One region of the Neobacillus pocheonensis genome, then DNA from elsewhere that is predicted to be linked to it. Evidence: predicted binding sites of a transcription regulator. Region 1 holds the regulator's gene; the other holds the start of a gene.
The links. The regulator Rex, encoded in region 1, represses fermentation and respiration genes when NADH is low (regulators of the CRP and FNR family bind a similar motif). The targets are predictions, from matches to a motif close to TTGTGAAATATTTCACAA.
Positions count from the first base shown of each region.

Region 2: nirB (nitrite reductase large subunit NirB) is a predicted target of Rex. The motif match lies at 2,894-2,911, and genes of this name have one in related genera.

Region 1 covers NZ_JBCNAD010000013.1:53,607-58,423, forward strand. Annotated here, with positions in the region: gene ABES02_RS07395 (ABC-F family ATP-binding cassette domain-containing protein) at 1-1,399, opposite strand, end outside; gene moaC (cyclic pyranopterin monophosphate synthase MoaC) at 1,576-2,073, shown strand; gene ABES02_RS07405 (redox-sensing transcriptional repressor Rex) at 2,101-2,754, shown strand; gene ABES02_RS07410 (YhbD family protein) at 2,873-3,496, shown strand; gene ABES02_RS07415 (polymer-forming cytoskeletal protein) at 3,509-4,231, shown strand; gene ABES02_RS07420 (cytoplasmic protein) at 4,248-4,817, shown strand, end outside.
Region 2 covers NZ_JBCNAD010000008.1:308,647-313,463, forward strand. Annotated here, with positions in the region: gene aspA (aspartate ammonia-lyase) at 1-1,247, shown strand, start outside; gene ABES02_RS06090 (MFS transporter) at 1,664-2,875, opposite strand; gene nirB (nitrite reductase large subunit NirB) at 3,096-4,817, shown strand, end outside.

The DNA of each region.
Region 1 (4,817 bases):
AGACATTTGCCTTCTCAAGCATTAGTTTTGCTAGGGCGAGGCGTGCCTTCTCGCCTCCGCTTAGGGTAGAAACCGTCTTTAACACATCATCACCAGAAAATAAGAAATTACCAAGGACCGTTCGGATTTCTTTCTCACTTTTCAACGGATATTCATCCCATAACTCATTTAATACCCGTTTATTGGACTTCAATTCTGCCTGTTCTTGGTCGTAATAGCCAATCGAGAGGTTTGTCCCATATTGAATCGTCCCGCTAAGCGCAGGGAGTTTTTTTATGATTGTCTTTAAAAGAGTCGATTTGCCAATCCCATTTGGTCCGACTAAGGCAATGCTTTCGCCTTTAAAGGCACGGAATGAGATATTCTCAGAAATCCTTTCACCATCATAACCAACTGAAAGAGATTCGACCAAAAGAACATCATTCCCGCTTTGTCTCTCAATATCGAATGAAAAGTTAGCAGATTTTTCGTCTCCTAATGGGCGGTCCATGACATCCATCTTCTCAAGCTTTTTCCGTCTGATTTGCGCCCGTTTTGTCGTTGAGGCTCGGGCCAAATTGCGCTGAATAAAGTCTTGTAGGTTAGCAATTTCCTGCTGCTGCTTTTCATACAGCTTCATTTCACGCTCATAATTGGCTGCTTTCTGATCAAGATATGAGCTATAATTCCCACTATACCGCTGGATTTGCTTGCGGGATACCTCATACACCTGTGTGACGACTTTATCTAAAAAATAGCGGTCATGGGAGACGATTAGGATGGCTCCATCATAACTCTGCAGGTATTGCTCGAGCCAGGAGAGAGTATCAATATCCAGGTGGTTCGTCGGCTCGTCCAGTATTAAGATATCAGGCTTGGTTAACAGCAGCTTTCCTAATGCGAGACGAGTTTTTTGTCCTCCGCTTAAACTGGAGATCATGACAGAAGAATCATGAAAATTTAGCCCATGCAGGACAGAGCGAATATCGGCCTCGTATTGATAGCCGCCCTGCTCTTTAAATTTTACTTGGAGACTGTCATATTCTTTTAATATTCTTTCGTATCGACTTTGGTCTTCGAAAATACTTGGATCCGCCATTTGTTTTTCAAGCCTGCGCAGCGATTGCTCCATCTGACGAAGTTCCTCAAAAACGGTCAGCATTTCTTCCAAAATAGACAATTTGGACTCTAACCCAGTATTTTGCGCTAGATAGCCGATGGTCACATCTTTTGGTTTGATGATTTCTCCGCCATCATGTGACAGATGGCCGGCAATAATCTTTAACAACGTTGATTTGCCGGCTCCATTGCGTCCAACTAGGGCAACGCGGTCTCTCGTTTGTAATTCTAGTTTTATATTCGATAAAATAAGGTCAGCACCATAATATTTTTGTAGTTGATTAACCTGCAATAAAATCATTAAAATTCACCTCTATTACTATAAATAGTTTACCGTATTCCTATAGGTCCGGCAATAAAGCGAGGCAGGTTATCAGGACTATTAATACTTTAATGCCAAAAAATTGTACGATTAGTTCAAAGTTTCACAGACATATAAAGAAAAATAGTGTATGATTTAAACGGAGGATTGTTTATATGGCAGAATTTACTCATTTTAATGAAGAAGGCAGAGCCAAGATGGTCGACGTTAGCGATAAGCCTGAAACGGCACGTACGGCGCTTGCTCATTCCAGTATTACGGTCAGCAAAGAAATTTTTGAAAAAATAACAAATAATGAAATGAAAAAAGGCGATGTCTTAGCGGTAGCTCAGGTGGCAGCCGTTATGGCGGCGAAAAAGACATGGGATCTCATTCCAATGTGTCACCCGATTCCATTAACGGGAGTAAATATCTCCTTCTCATGGGAACAGGACATTAACGATAACTATCAATTACATATTGCTGCTTATGTTAAAACAAAGGGAAATACAGGTGTTGAAATGGAAGCGCTAACAGCAGCATCCGCCTGTGCTTTAACTGTTTATGATATGTGTAAAGCGGTTGACAAAGGAATGGTCATCGGGCCAACCTATTTAGTAGAGAAAACTGGCGGTAAAAATGGCGACTTTAAGCGGACAGAACGAGTTAAATAAAACAATTGATGCGGGGGGTAGGAGATTATGAGCAATGAAACGATGAAAATACCACAGGCGACAGCCAAACGGCTGCCCCTTTATTATCGATTTTTAAAAAACCTGCATTCTTCGGGTAAACAAAGGGTTTCATCAGCAGAATTAAGTGAAGCGGTGAAGGTTGATTCGGCTACCATTCGGAGGGACTTCTCCTACTTCGGGGCTTTAGGGAAAAAGGGTTATGGATACAATGTGAATTATTTATTATCCTTCTTTAGGAAAACATTGGACCAAGATGAACTAACCAAGGTTGCCTTAATCGGGGTTGGTAATCTCGGTACGGCTTTTTTAAACTATAACTTTTTGAAAAATAATAATACCAAAATAGAATGTGCTTTTGATGTGGATCCTGCAAAAATGGGAACAATGATTCGCGAAGTACCGGTTTATCATATGGATGAATTGGAAAAGGTGTTAACGGACCACAGTATATCAGTGGCGATTTTAACGGTACCGGCACAGGTTGCTCAAATGATTACGGATCGACTGGTTAAAGCGAATGTAAAAGGGATTTTAAATTTCACCCCTGCCAGGTTAAATCTTCCGCCAGCAATTCGTGTTCATCACATCGACTTGGCTGTCGAGCTGCAATCACTTATTTACTTTTTAAAGCACTACCCAACGGATGAAATTGAAGAATAAAGAGATAGAGGGCTTTTCGCAAACCTGCGGAAGGCCCTTTTTTTATCGGACGAAACAAACGTATCTTTACAACGTAACAGTGTTATGTTACATTATTACACAGAAAGGGGTTTTCAAAATGAGCGAGGAGTTAATTTCCAAGAAGGAATTATTAGAGCTGGCGGGAATATCCTATGGACAGTTGTATAGATGGAAGCGAAAGGATCTCATCCCGGAGGAATGGTTTGTACGGAAATCCACGTTTACGGGGCAGGAAACATTCTTTCCAAAAGAAAAAATCCTAGAAAGAATCAACAAAATTCAAACAATGAAAGAAAACTTATCACTAGATGAACTTGCTGATATGTTTTCTCCTAGCCTAAGTGATTTACAACTTGAAAAAGACGAGTTAATAAAACGTAACATTGTTTCGGGTGCGGTAATGAATTTCTACTTAGAAAATGACCAAGACGGTCCAAAATTTAATTTTTCCAGAATGCTTGAAGTTTATGTTTTAGAAAAACTACTGCAGTCTGGAGAAATCAATTTGGATGAGGGGAAAATGCTGCTGCAAGTATTAAAGGATAACTCAGGGTTAATTAAGCAAAAAAGCTGCGAGCTTTTGATTACCAGAAAGCTAGGTGTGTCATCGTGTCTTTTATTGATTAATACCGAAGAGATCCATTTTGAGCGGGGTACAAAGGTCGTGGTACATGTTTCCTTGATGACCTGTATGGAAGAAATTAAATCGAAACTACTATAAAGGAGAATCGGGATGGAATTGAAAAATAGAGGGGACTTAGTCATTAATGGTTTGGGTTCGTCAAACGGCGGCCAATTTAATGTTGTTACATTAAATGGCAGAGGGACGATTAATAATGATTTAGAATGCCATGAGTTTGATTGTAACGGCTCAGGGGTGATCAATGGGAACCTAAGGGCTGCTGAGGCAAGGGTAAATGGAAATGCCAAGTTTAAGGGTACGGTCGAGACCGGTAAATTGAAGGTTGACGGGACGGCGAAATTTGAAAAAAACCTGCTTGTAAAAGATTTGAGGGTTTCAGGTAAAGTTTCTGTTGGCGGAAGTGTAAGGTCCGAGGATATCAAATTACGCGGATTTCTTACAGTCGGTGAGGATTGTGAGGCTGAGATTTTTAAAGGAGAATACCGGTTTACGATTGGCGGGCTTTTAAACGCTGATGAGGTAGATATTAAGATTTATGGGGAATGCAAAGCAAAAGAAATTGGTGGGCAAACCATTACGGTAAGGCAGCATAAAGGGTCGTTTATCGGCGCTTTATTCAAACCCATTTTCAAAGCGCAATTAGAAACGGATTTAATAGAAGGGGATAAAATCGACCTTGAAAATACGATTGCCAAAGTTGTGCGGGGCAATCAGGTTAGAATCGGTGCTAATTGTCAGATTGGCGTCGTAGAATACACAGAAGAATTCTCCCAGGATAAAAATGCTGTGGTGAATGATGTCAGAAAGTATTAGTGGGGGGGAAAGGGAAATGAAAAAAAACGGAAATCTTATTATAAATGGGTCGGGCAGTTATCCTGGCGGCCATTACGATAAAATTAGCATCAGAGGCGAAGGAACGATTGTCAATGAAGTGGAATGCTCTGTGTTCAATGTATATGGAACGAGTGAAGCGGTCGAAAATGTTAAAACAGGTTCAGTAAAAATTTTAGGGGAGGCCGAGGTCAAAGGCAGTATCGAGGCCGAAGAAATGCTTGTCATGGGAACGCTGGTGGTTGGCAGCCGGGCGCAGTTGAAAAAAATAAAGATTTTGGGGCTGCTGGAAGTAGGCGAAAGACTTGCAGGTGATCAGGCATCAATTAAAGGAAGCATCGCGGTAAATGGCGATGTGGAGTATGAGATGTTCGATTCAAGCGGCAGCTTTGAAATCAAGGGATTGTTGACGGCTGATACCATTAAGGTGGGACTGCGATACGGCCAAAGCTCCGCTGAGGAAATCGGCGGCGGAAAAATAACGGTGAAAAAGAAAAAAAGCTCGCTTCTTCCCTTCGGAAAAGACGCGGGGTCTCTGACAGCGAAGGTCATTGAAGGGGATGACATC
Region 2 (4,817 bases), on a different contig from region 1:
CAAACATGGACGTGAAGCGTCTATATTCAGGAATTGGTGAAGCGATTGTAACCGCTGCAGACGAAATCATCGATGGTAAATGGCATGATCAAATCATCGTCGATCCGATTCAAGGTGGAGCCGGGACATCGATTAACATGAATGTAAATGAAGTCATCGCTAATCGAGCGATCGAGTTATTGGGAAAAGAAAAAGGGGACTACTATCATTGCAGTCCCAATACCCACGTGAATATGTCGCAATCAACGAATGATGCGTTTCCAACCGCCATTCATATTGCCGTCTTAAATCTTCTTGAAAAATTGCTGGATGCGATGGATATAATGCACAAGGTTTTTCTAGAGAAAGCTGCCGAATTTAATCATGTGATTAAAATGGGGCGGACACATCTACAAGATGCGGTTCCAATCCGTCTCGGTCAGGAATTTGAAGCATATGCCCGTTTCATTGGACGAGATATTAAGCGGATTAAACAATCTCGCCAGCATTTATATGAATTGAATATGGGAGCAACCGCTGTTGGTACAGGATTAAATGCCGACCCACGTTATATTGAATTAGTAGTCAAACATCTTGGAGAAATCAGCGGCTTACCACTAGTTGGTGCCGAACACCTTGTAGACGCAACTCAAAATACAGATGCTTACACAGAGGTATCTGCAGCTCTTAAAGTATGTATGATGAATATGTCAAAAATGGCGAACGATCTGCGGTTAATGGCTTCTGGGCCAAGGGCGGGATTAGCAGAAATCTCGCTGCCGGCACGTCAACCAGGTTCTTCCATTATGCCTGGAAAGGTAAATCCGGTAATGCCGGAGCTGATCAACCAAGTAGCTTTCCAAGTGATTGGTAATGATCATACGATTTGTCTTGCTTCAGAAGCAGGCCAGCTTGAATTGAATGTCATGGAGCCGGTCCTTGTTTTCAACCTGCTTCAGTCGATCAGCATTATGAACAATGCATTCCGCGTTTTCACTGAGCACTGCTTAAAAGGAATCAAAGCCAATGAAGACCGATTAAGAGAATATGTGGAAAAGAGTGTTGGCGTAATTACAGCGGTGAACCCACATATTGGGTATGAAGTAGCGGCACGTATTGCAAGAGAGGCGATATTAAGCGGGGCGCCGATTCGTGAATTATGTTTAAAATACCAGGTATTGACGGAAGAGGAACTTGATTTAATTCTCGACCCTTATGAAATGACCCATCCAGGTATTGCTGGTGCTTCATTACTGGAAAGAGAATAAGAATTTATGGTGCCTGACACCTACCTCCCGGGGGGATGTGTCAGGCACTTTTTTAGTTTTTTTATGATTCGCCGATAAAGTGGTCAGATTCGCCGATAAAATTGAAAATTCGCCGATAAAGTGGTGAAATTCGCCGATAAACATTCTAAATCCGCTGATAAAATATTTTAAGAGATTAAAATAGAGTAATTTTGCACCGGAATATAACATTTTGAGAGTTTTTTTAGTAAAAAAACAGCATTGATCATTTCTATAGGACATTTTTCTAGAATTCTAAGTGAGTTTTGTCCCATAGACGGCCTCTATTGGACATTTTTCCAGATACCAAATTGAGTTTTGTCCCATAGACCGCTTCTATCGGACATTTTTCCAAATATCAACATGAGTATTGTCCAATAGGCACTACGACTTCAGTTTTATTGCATTTTAACGGAGACTTCTTCCTCCGATGACCAGCCTTTACTCCAAGATAGATGGACTAACGCCAAAATGAAAAGAGCGGCGATGCCAATTACGCCAATCACAATAAAGCCGGTTGCATATGTTCCGGAAACTTGTTTTAGTGTTCCCAAAATATTAGGTACAAAGAATCCGCCAACCCCGCCAGCGGCTCCGACGATCCCAGTAATCATTCCAATCTCCTCCTGGAATCGCTGTGGAACAAGTTGAAAAACTGCACCGTTCCCCATTCCCAGGCAAAGCATCCCGATAAACAGAAAACTTGTCACCAAGTAAATAGACGGAAGCTGGCTTACGCCGAACATCGTGAGAGCTACCCCGATAAGTAGAAAAGTAAGCAAACGGCTGCCGCCGATTCTATCAGCTATGTATCCGCCAACTGGCCGAAAAAAGCTTCCAGCAGCCACACACAGCGTAACAAAATCTCCTGCCGTTACCTTTGATAGGTTATATTGATCTACAAAAAAGATACTTAAAAAACTAGATAAGCCAACAAATCCACCAAAAGTAACACTATAAAGCAAACAAAAATACCATGCATCTTTTTGTTTAAATACCTTGAAATAATCTACAATTGGCTTAGCCGGTGGCTGGGAAGGTGCATCCTTGGCTAAAACGACATATAGAATAAAAACTATTAGAAGAGGAATAAGGGCAAGACCCATTACATTATGCCAGCCGATATTTTCGGCAAGACGCGGACCGAGAAGGGTAGCAAAAAGAGTTCCACTATTCCCAGCGCCAGCAATCCCCATCGCCAATCCCTGTAAATGCGGCGGATACCAACGGCTTGCCATGGGTATCGCCGCAGCAAAGCTCGCACCCGCAACACCAAGAAGGATTCCGATCATATATAGCTCCGTTAAAGTTTGTCCAAATAACCAGCCCCATACTAGTGGAACCGTCGTAACCATCATCCCGCTAATTGCTGTTTTCCGTGGTCCAATCCGGTCGGTTAATACGCCAAGAATCAGCCGAAAAAAAGAACCACTCAGAATTGGAACAGCAACAATGAACCCTTTTTGAGAGGGCGAAAGACCGAAATCTTTTGTTATATAAACCCCGAGTGCCCCCAACATCACCCAAATCATAAAACTTACATCAAAGTATAAAAATGATGCCAACAATGATGGTGCATGACCGCTCTTTCTTAAATCCACTAATTTCATTATGCTGTACACCTCTCTAAGTAAAATATTTTACATTTTTTAGAATAGAGGGTATCGATCCATTTTGTCCGAAAATATGTAAGGTATCCTAACATGGATTTTCCCAGCAAAAATTGTATGTCAGAAAATGTAACACAATTAATTTTTATCCCATCGGTTTATGGAATAATGGAGAAAGTTCATGTGAATGCACACATTTTCGCAAGATGGAGGAGCTCAAATGGTAAAGCAAAAATTAATCTTGGTTGGGAACGGGATGTCAGGTATTCGCTGCCTTGAGGAAATCTTAAAGATAAATCCTGACCGCTTTGACATATCGGTATTCGGTAGTGAACCTCACCTGAACTATAATCGGATTTTATTGCCGACTGTTTTGCAGCGGAGGGCTACATTCGCTGAACTTACCTTAAATGATCGTGAATGGTACAAAAAACACCATATCCACCTGCACACAGGTGAAACGGTTATAAAAATTGACCATGAAAAACAGATGCTAAAAACAGATAAACAGCGCGAACTCTCCTATGATCACCTCATCATAGCGGCGGGTTCGATTCCGTTCTTCCTGCCGATACCAGGTGCCGATAAAGAAGGAGTGGTTGCCTTTCGGACGATTGAGGATTGTCAAAAGATGATCGAGGCTGCGCAAAAATACAGGAAGGCAGTGGTCATTGGCGGTGGGGTACTAGGGTTAGAAGCAGCAAGCGGCCTGCAAAACCTTGGAATGGAAGTGAGGGTAGTTCATAACACTCATTACTTAATGGAAAGGCAATTAGATAAAAAAGCATCAAAAATGCTTCAACGAGAATTAGAAAAACAAGGGATCCATTTTCTTTTAAAAAGAGAGACGGAAGAGATTCTCGGAGGTAACAGGGTCAAAGGCATGCGGTTTAAGGACGGAACTGAAGTTGAGGCGGATTTGGTGGTGATGGCCGTTGGAGTTAGGCCCAATGTCCAGTTAGCAAGGGAAAGCGGAGTCGAAATTAAACGCGGAATTATCGTCAACGACTATATGGAAACCAACCTGCCGAATATTTACGCAGTTGGAGAATGTGTGGAGCATCTTGGAATCGTTTATGGTTTGGTAAAGCCTTTGTTCGAGCAAGGAACGGTGTTAGCAAAACGAATTTGCGGAATCGAAGGTAATCGTTATAAAGGTTCCGTTCTTTCAACACAATTAAAAGTATCGGGTGTTGAGGTGTTTTCCGCTGGCCAGTTTTCGGAAGATGCATCGTCAAAGTCGATTAAAGTCGAAGATGAGGTAGCCGGGATTTATAAAAAAATTGTTTTGAAAGGTGATCAAATCATTGGGGCTGTGTTATTTGGTGACAAAAAAGAGAGTTCTAAGTTGCTAGAAATGATTCAAAAGAAACAAGATGTTTTGGATGTAGAAAAAGTAAAGCTTTTTCCATCGTTAACGAACGAGGGCAATACGGTTGCAGCGATGGCGGCTAATGAGCTCATTTGCAACTGTAATGGCGTCACGAAGGGCGCCATTATCGAGGCTGTTCAGAAAGAAGGACTATCGACGGTTGAACAAGTTAAAAAGTGCACAAAGGCTTCAAGTTCATGCGGTGGCTGTAAGCCTGCGGTGGCAGAAATATTATCCTATATGAATAGTGACGAATTCACCAGGGAAATAGAGCAGCCAACGATGTGTGCCTGTACATCATTAACCGAAGAAGAAGTAGTTCAGCAAATTCAGCTTTTGGGATCGACCACTGTTAAGGAAGTTTTAGAAATGCTTAATTGGAAAAATAAACAAGGTTGTCTCACCTGTCGTCCTGCTCTGTCCTATTATATAGGAATGATTCATCCGGAATATGAAAATAACCATGATGCTGCATTGGGAAACGATCATTGGAAAGCAACTGTCGAAATGAATGGCACATTTTCAGTGGTACCGCAAATGTACGGCGGAATGACGAACTCGGAAGAATTA